2 regions of the Staphylococcus ursi genome follow, and region 2 is predicted to be linked to the other one. Evidence: riboswitches for the same ligand, from Rfam matches in the RefSeq annotation. Region 2 holds a riboswitch; the other holds the start of a gene.

Region 1 (4,225 bases), 910 kb from region 2:
CCCACAAATATGATTTTTTCAAATTTTTGCAATTTGCAAGAAAATTCGGATTTGTGTATTGACATCGCTAGGAATGTTAGATAGACTTGTTGTATCATTAAAAGCCAATAAAACACCCGCACGGTTATTGCATTGGCCGTTCTATTTGCGCGATACATCTTGCATTTTAACAATTGAATCATACTTATCAAGATTGGTGGAGGGACAGGCCCTTTGAAACCAGGCAACCTATTCAGTTAGGTGCTAATTCCTGCAGGTGATTTTACCTGAGAGATAAGTCTTCTAGTAAAAGTCTATCTTTATCAGGTAGGCTTTTATTTTTTTATTATTAGGGGGAATGTCAAATGACAAGTGATTTTAAATTTGAAACGTTGCAATTGCACTCAGGACAAGAAGTCGACGAAAGTAGCCATTCACGTGCTTTACCGATTTACCAAACGACATCTTTTACTTTTGATGATACGGCACATGCGGCGAATTTATTCGGCTTAGATGAACTTGGAAATATTTATACACGTCTGATGAATCCTACGACGAACGTTCTTGAAACACGTGTGGCTGAACTTGAAGGGGGTGTCGCTGGTGTAGCGGTTGCTTCAGGTATGGCAGCTATCACGTATGCGATTCAAGCTGTCGCGCAGAAGGGTGATCATATCGTAGCAAGTTCTACATTATATGGCGGGACACATACACTTTTCACACATACGTTACCGAAATATGGGATTGATGTCACATTAGTAGATACGAAAGAAGTCAGTCATATAAAAAATGCGCTTCAAGACAATACGAAGGCATTATTTGTAGAAACCATTGGGAATCCAGAAGGCAATATTGAGGATTTCGATGCACTTGTAGCAATTACAAAAGCACAAGGTATACCACTTATTGTTGATAATACATTCGCGACGCCTTATCTTTTTCGTCCGATTGAATATGGGGCGAACATTGTTGTTCACTCTGCGACCAAATTTATTGGTGGGCACGGAACTTCAATGGGTGGTGTCATTGTTGATGCAGGTAACTTTAATTGGGATAATGGCAAGTTTCCAGGATTAAGTGAACCCGATCCGTCTTATCACGGTTTAGTGTTCAGTGAAAAATTTGGAGAAGCCGCACTTGCTTTTAAAATTCGTACAACAATTTTAAGAGATACAGGAGCAGCGATCTCACCGTTCAATGCATTTTTACTAACGCAAGGCTTAGAGACGCTTTCATTACGGTTAGAACGTCATGTGGAAAATGCTGAAAAAGTTGCACAATATCTTGAAAAGCATGACAAAGTCGCATGGGTTAAATATGCTGGCTTACCGACGAGTGAATATTACGACTTGAAAGAGAAGTATTTACCAAAAGGCGCAAGTTCCATCTTTACCTTTGGTGTCAAAGGTGGATACGAAGCCGGCAAAAAATTTATTGAAGGCTTAGAATTATTTTCTTTATTAGCGAATGTAGGAGACGCAAAGTCACTTGTTATTCATCCCGCATCCACGACGCATCAACAATTGACGGAATCAGAACAAACAGCAGCAGGTATTGCCCCTGAGACGATTCGTCTTTCGATCGGCCTTGAGCATATCGATGATATTATTGCGGATTTGGAAAAAGGCTTTGCCAAAATTTAACTTGTAAGCGTCACACAAAATGAAAATAAAGGGAAATTCATGATCCGATAGATTGAAATGAACGCTTTTAAATCGTAAAACATCATATGAAAAATGTAGTTGTTCTATCGGTCATTGTTTTACCTTTCATTAATTAAAAAACACCCCATGAATGTACATCATCGTCTTATCAAGAGAGATGGAGGGACTGGCCCGATGAAATCTCGGCAACAGGAATTAATTCACTGTGCCAATTCCAGTAGCGCAATTGCTAGAAGATAAGTCAACTTTCACTATGCCTTATCTTCCTATTTTTTAGGAGGTAATGTTCATGACACGAAAACAAATTCATTTTAACGGATTCGTCCAAAATTCTCCCTCTCCGCATGCTTCAGGTTTATGGAAACACCCAAAAGATAAAGGAGCGACACACCACAATTTAAAATATTGGACGGATATTGCTCAAACTTTAGAGCGTGGTTTATTTGATGGTATTTTTATTGCTGATGTGTTGGGGACTTATAGTGTTTACAACCAGTCCCATGACGCCGCAGTGAAACATGCCGTTCAACTCCCCGCACACGATCCTATTCCGCTCGTTTCTGCCATTGCAGCGGTAACTGAGCATATTGGTATTGCACCTACTGTCTCTACTACCTATGCACAGCCATATAAATTGGCACGTCAATTATCTACACTCGATCATCTGACCAATGGCCGATTAGGTTGGAATGTTGTAACGTCTTATTTAGAAAGCGAGGCAGTGAACTTAGGCTTAAAAGAGCGCTTGCCTAAAGCGTTGCGTTACAACCGTGCAGACGAATTTTTGCAAGTGAGCTATCAGTTGTGGGAAGACAGTTGGGAAGACGATGCGGTTGTTAAAGCACGTGAGATAGACACGTATGCTGATCCTTCTAAAGTTCATGCGATTCATCATAAAGGTACATTTTTCGATATACCCGGACCGCATCTTGTAGAGCCTTCTCCTCAAAGAACGCCTGTCTTATTTCAAGCAGGTGCCTCCGAAAAAGGCAAAACATTTGCTGCAAAGCATGCAGAGGCTGTGTTTACAAAACATACCTCTATTGAATCGTTGCGAGCGTATGTCACAGACATTCGGACAAGGGCACAACAATTTGGCCGTAATGGAGAAGATATACTTGTTTTTCCAATGGTTTTACCTATTATCGGTGAAACTGAAGCAGAGGCTTATGAAAAATATGAAGCGCTTCAAAATGAAGTCAGCTATGAAGGTTCAGTCGCATTGTTAAGTGGACATACGGGTATTGATTTTTCTCAATATGATCCAGATGAATATATCGAAAATATCGAGACAGAAGCGATGCAAGGCAATCTCAATTTATATACAAAAGACCCACATCGAAAATGGACATTGCGAGAAGCGGTGAAAAACCACGGGCTAGGTAATGGAACGGCTAAATTCATCGGCACACCCAAAAAAATTGCTGATCAATTGGAATTGTGGGCGAATGAAGGCGGTGCGGACGGTTTTAATATTGCACAAGCCTATTCTCCAGGTACATTTGAAGAATTTGTCGACTTAATCATTCCTGAATTACAAAAAAGAGGCATATATCGTACAGAATATGAAGGTGAAACTTTACGTGAAAATATGTTTGGCAAAGGCCATACGAAAGTGAAACCGACACATCCCGCACGAAATAAAAAAGCCAATTTAGTACAGATATAGGGGGATGATTATGAATGATGTTAAAGTGTATACATGGATAGGCTTTATTGTCTTTATGGTGCTTATGATTACGGTAGGCTTTGTCAGTTCTAGAAGGATGAACAGTATTTCAGATTTTGCGACTGGCTTTGGAAGGATTGGACCACGCACGCTAGGGTTGTCTTTTGCGGCGACGTATTTAAGTGCTGCAACCTTTCTAGGTTATCCGGGATGGTCGTATGCGTGGGGGCTTAATAATTTATGGTTGTTTTTAGCGATGTTTATCGGTGGTCCTACAGGTGTTTTAATGGTCGCTAAAAGAGTCAGATCATTAAACACAACACAGCAATCCCTCTCACTACCAGATTGGTTGGGCGATTTTTATGACAGTCCTATATTACGTGTTGGGACGGCTTTGATCTTATTATTTAATATTTTCTATATCGCAAGTCAGCTTGTCGCAGGCGCTTTAATTTTCAAACATTTACTCGGTATGAGTTACTTTTCAAGTTTAATTGTTATCACAGTCATTGTTGTGCTTTATGTTTACGTAGGTGGTGCACTTGCAGATATTTATACAGACGCGATACAAGTGATTATTATGGCAGTAGCTGGAATTGTCATTTTTATCTCTGGCATTGTGCTGTTTTGGAAGGGGAGTATCCATGATACGTTTTCGGGTATTGCGCAAAACTTAAACCATCAAAATCATCACTTAGTCCAAGTTTTTAATCCTGAATCCGTTCACTTTCATTCTTTTACAATGATTATCGGTGCGATTATTATTCAATGGGCTTTTGCGTCAGCACCGCACTTATTTAATAAAATTTTAGGTTTAAAAAGTGAAAAAGATTTAGGCCGCATGATTCGAACTTATATTTTTGTGATGTCACTCTGTTTACTTGTTCTTTTTGGCGGTATTTATAGCCGCGTA
Region 2 (4,225 bases):
TCTAAAACAACTGTTTGCGGCGTTTGTGGGCTTAAGTTCAACGTTTTAAACACTTGTTCCATCATTGGATTGTCAGAAAATTGCTGTTGACTGATGCCTTGATAAACATGCCCTTTTAACAATTCTGAATCAATTACATAAAGGCCTGTGCGTGTTAAAACGAGATGACTGACACGTGTAATGTCTTCTAAGTCATTCGTTGGTAAAAAGATATTCGCCATGATATGCATATCTTCTGGACGGATTCTCTTTTCTTTGACTAAACGCTCACGAATGCCAAGTAAACGCATATCTGTCACATATTCACTATGATTTTTAGAGAATAGTTTCAGTGCATCGATTTCTCTGTTTTTTGAAGATACCATTGTTTCGTATTCTTCTTTATGACGCGTTTCTGCTTTTTTCTTGTCGATGCGGACTTTTTCAAGTTCTTCTTGATGTTCGTGTGTTAATTTATCTTGTTTTGTTTGATATTGATTCGCATAAGTTTCTTTCGCTTTCTTTTTGCTTTTCAATGCCACTAAAAACAAAATAAAGAATAATGCTGCTACAACAATCGCAGCAATGAGGCCGATTTCCATTGGACCAAATTGTGTCATGAGCAATACCTTCCTTTATCACTTTTCTACAGTTATTTCTATTATATTAAATAACTATAAAATTAGCGATAGTTATCATCAAGAAATTTATTTTAATGCATTGACTGTTTCTTGTAAAACTTCAACTTTATCTGTACGTTCCCATGGCAATTGCACATCATTACGTCCAAAGTGACCGTATGCCGCAGTTTGTTTATAAATCGGCTTTTGTAAATCTAACATTTGAATAATACCTGCTGGGCGTAAATCAAAATTTTGTCTTACGGCTTCAATTAATACATTTTCACTTACTTTACCAGTGTTAAATGTGTCAATGGCAATCGAAACAGGTTGTGCCACCCCAATCGCATATGCCAATTGGACTTCACATTTATCAGCGAAGTTAGCTGCTACAATATTTTTAGCGACATAACGTGCCGCATACGCAGCTGAACGGTCTACTTTTGTCGGATCTTTACCAGAGAATGCACCGCCGCCGTGACGCGCATACCCCCCGTAAGTATCAACAATAATTTTACGACCTGTTAAACCTGCGTCTCCTTGAGGTCCACCGATAACGAAACGGCCTGTAGGGTTGATGAAAAATTTTGTTTCTTCATCTAACAATTGTTTATCTACAGTCGGATAAATAACGAATTCTTTAATATCATTTTGAATTTTTTCAAGTTCAATTTCTTCGTGATGCTGCGTTGAAATTACGATCGTATCAATACGTTTCGGTTGATTATTTTCATCATATTCCACTGTGACTTGGACTTTACCATCTGGACGTAAATAATCTAAAGTACCATTTTTACGTACTTCTGATAAACGTTTCGATAATTTATGAGACAAGTCAATCGGTAATGGCATGAATGTGTCTGTTTCATTCGTCGCGAAACCAAACATTAAACCTTGGTCACCTGCACCTGTGTTTAATACTTCTTCGTTTCCTGCTTCACGGTATTCTAAAGCACGGTCGACCCCTTGTGCAATATCAGGTGATTGTTCATCAATCGCTGTTAAGACAGACATCGTTTTGTAGTCATAACCATATTTCGCACGTGTGTATCCAATTTCTTTTACTGTTTCACGAACGACTTTTGGAATATCAACATAAGTTGAAGTTGTAATCTCACCAACGATTAAAGCCATCCCTGTCGTTACCGTCGTCTCACAAGCCACGCGCGCATTCGGGTCTCCTTTTAAAATTTCATCTAAAATTGCGTCTGAAATTTGGTCAGCAATTTTGTCTGGATGACCTTCAGTAACTGATTCTGAAGTGAATAAACGTCTGTTATAAGTCATAATAAACTCCTTTTTGTTATGTATTACGAACATTCTCTATCTGAGCTCAATAAAAAAGAGCCTTTCAACACTATAAAATAGAGTGAAGGCTCTAACGTCCATTCGCTCTTATCGTTCAGACAAGTATTGTGTCTGCAAACGGTTTGGCACCTTTCTTCGTTAAAAGAGGTTGCTGGGTTTCATAGGGTCCATGTCCCTCCACCACTCAGGATAAGAGAATCCGTTAAAATCATATTACAAAACTTTAATACCGATGTCAATTTCATCTTACCGCCCTTTTCAAAATGATGCGTGAAACATCTTTGTCGTTTACATTTATTTTTCTACTTTGATGTAACATTACTTTACTTTCTTTATTTTATCTTAATTTTTTTCTTCATTGAGTAGGGATTATTTAACGAATATGTTATACTCTTTAATTGTAAAGGCTTACATTGCCGAAACTACTTTGGAGGGATATTATCATGTCATTCGACAAACATGCGATTGAAACAGTAGCTAACAAGCCGAGTTCACATTTTCAACTCACAACGACTGAATTGTACAACAAAATTTTAAAGAGAAATGAAGCCGAACTGACAGAATTAGGTGCAATCAATGCGAAAACTGGAGAGTATACGGGGCGTTCTCCAAAAGATAAATTCATTGTTGATAATCCACAAATTAAAGACGATATCGATTGGGGTTCCATTAACCAACCGATCTCAGAAGAAAAATTCTTAAATCTTTATGAAAAAGTTGTGAAGTACTTAGATGAAAGAGACGAATTGTTCGTATTCAACGGTTATGCAGGGAGTGACCAAGAATCACAACTGAAACTCACAGTCATCAACGAATTTGCATGGCATAATCTATTTGCTCAAAACTTGTTTATTAAGCCAAGTTCAAAAGAAGAAGCATCAAAAATTAAAGCGGACTTCACGATTATTTCTGCACCACGCTTTAAAGCAGATCCTGAAGTAGATGGCACGCGTTCTGAAACATTTGTCATCATTTCATTCAAACATAAAATCATTTTAATTGGTGGTACAGAATACGCTGGAGAAATGAAAAAATCTGTGTTCTCTATTATGAACTATTTATTGCCACAACAAGGTATTATGAGTATGCACTGCTCTGCCAATGTAGGTGACAAAGGAGACGTCGCATTATTCTTCGGCCTTTCTGGTACAGGTAAAACAACACTTTCAGCAGACCCAAATCGTAAATTAATTGGTGATGACGAGCACGGTTGGAATGAAAATGGTGTATTTAATATTGAAGGAGGTTGCTATGCGAAAGCAATCAACCTCTCTGCAGAAAAAGAACCACAAATTTTTGACGCTATCCGTTACGGAACAGTGTTAGAAAACTTAGTCGTTGATGAGCACGGTCACATTGATTTTGATGACAACAAATACACTGAAAATACACGTGCCGCATACCCTATCAACTATATCGATAACATTGTGTTACCTTCCAAAGCGTCACATCCAAATACCATTATTTTCTTAACAGCAGATGCGTTCGGCGTACTGCCACCGATTTCAAAATTAGATAAAGACCAAGCGATGTATCATTTCTTAAGTGGTTTCACATCTAAATTGGCAGGTACAGAACGTGGTATTACAGAGCCGCAACCATCATTCTCAACATGCTTTGGTGCACCATTCTTACCATTACGTGCAGAAGTCTACGCTGAATTATTAGGTGACTTAATCGACAAGCACGATGTTGATGTATACCTTGTAAACACAGGTTGGACAGGTGGCCAATTTGGTGTCGGTAACCGTATCCAATTAAAATACACACGTAAAATGGTGAATGAAGCGATTAACGGTAAATTAAAAACAGCTACATTTGAAAAAGACGACATTTTCGGTTTATCGATTCCAACTGAAATTGAAGATGTCCCAACAACAATTTTACAACCTAAAAACGCATGGACAGACCCAACTGCATACGAAGAACAAGCACAAAACCTTGTCAATCGCTTTAAAGAGAACTTCAAAAAATTTGGCGAGGATGCCCAACAATTAGAAGCAGCAGGTGGATTTAAAGGTCAATCAGCAGAATAGTCATTAAAAAAAGCAGTGTTCATTTCTTGTTAGACAAGAGATGACACTACTTTTTATTTGGTTGGAGCTGTCGTATTTTAGTGCCTATCTATTCTTCTGATGCTAGCAATGTACTTAAATAATTCTAAAACCAATAAAAATGCCACATAAAGTTGTAATTGATATCTGACTTGTAATATTTCCAAACAACTGTAAATCCATACATTTCCTTATATTTTTTATTCCATTTAAAATAATAAGGTATTTTCATAGCAGTTGTTTTTACATCACTTTTTACACAAT

Evidence for each region. A riboswitch is a leader RNA that binds a small molecule or an ion and turns the genes downstream of it on or off. The one in region 2 is predicted to bind S-adenosylmethionine.
Region 1: another riboswitch for S-adenosylmethionine. It lies ahead of GZH82_RS01710 (LLM class flavin-dependent oxidoreductase); the one in region 2 lies ahead of metK (methionine adenosyltransferase).

The regions. Positions count from the first base shown of each region.
Region 1 covers NZ_CP048279.1:386,057-390,281, forward strand. The annotation lists SAM riboswitch class I at 182-280, shown strand; gene GZH82_RS01705 (O-acetylhomoserine aminocarboxypropyltransferase/cysteine synthase family protein) at 345-1,622, shown strand; SAM riboswitch class I at 1,786-1,886, shown strand; gene GZH82_RS01710 (LLM class flavin-dependent oxidoreductase) at 1,933-3,312, shown strand; gene GZH82_RS01715 (sodium:solute symporter family protein) at 3,323-4,225, shown strand, end outside.
Region 2 covers NZ_CP048279.1:1,297,429-1,301,653, reverse strand. The annotation lists gene GZH82_RS06035 (NERD domain-containing protein) at 1-599, opposite strand, end outside; gene metK (methionine adenosyltransferase) at 687-1,886, opposite strand; SAM riboswitch class I at 1,992-2,103, opposite strand; gene pckA (phosphoenolpyruvate carboxykinase (ATP)) at 2,351-3,943, shown strand; gene GZH82_RS06020 (hypothetical protein) at 4,068-4,225, opposite strand, start outside.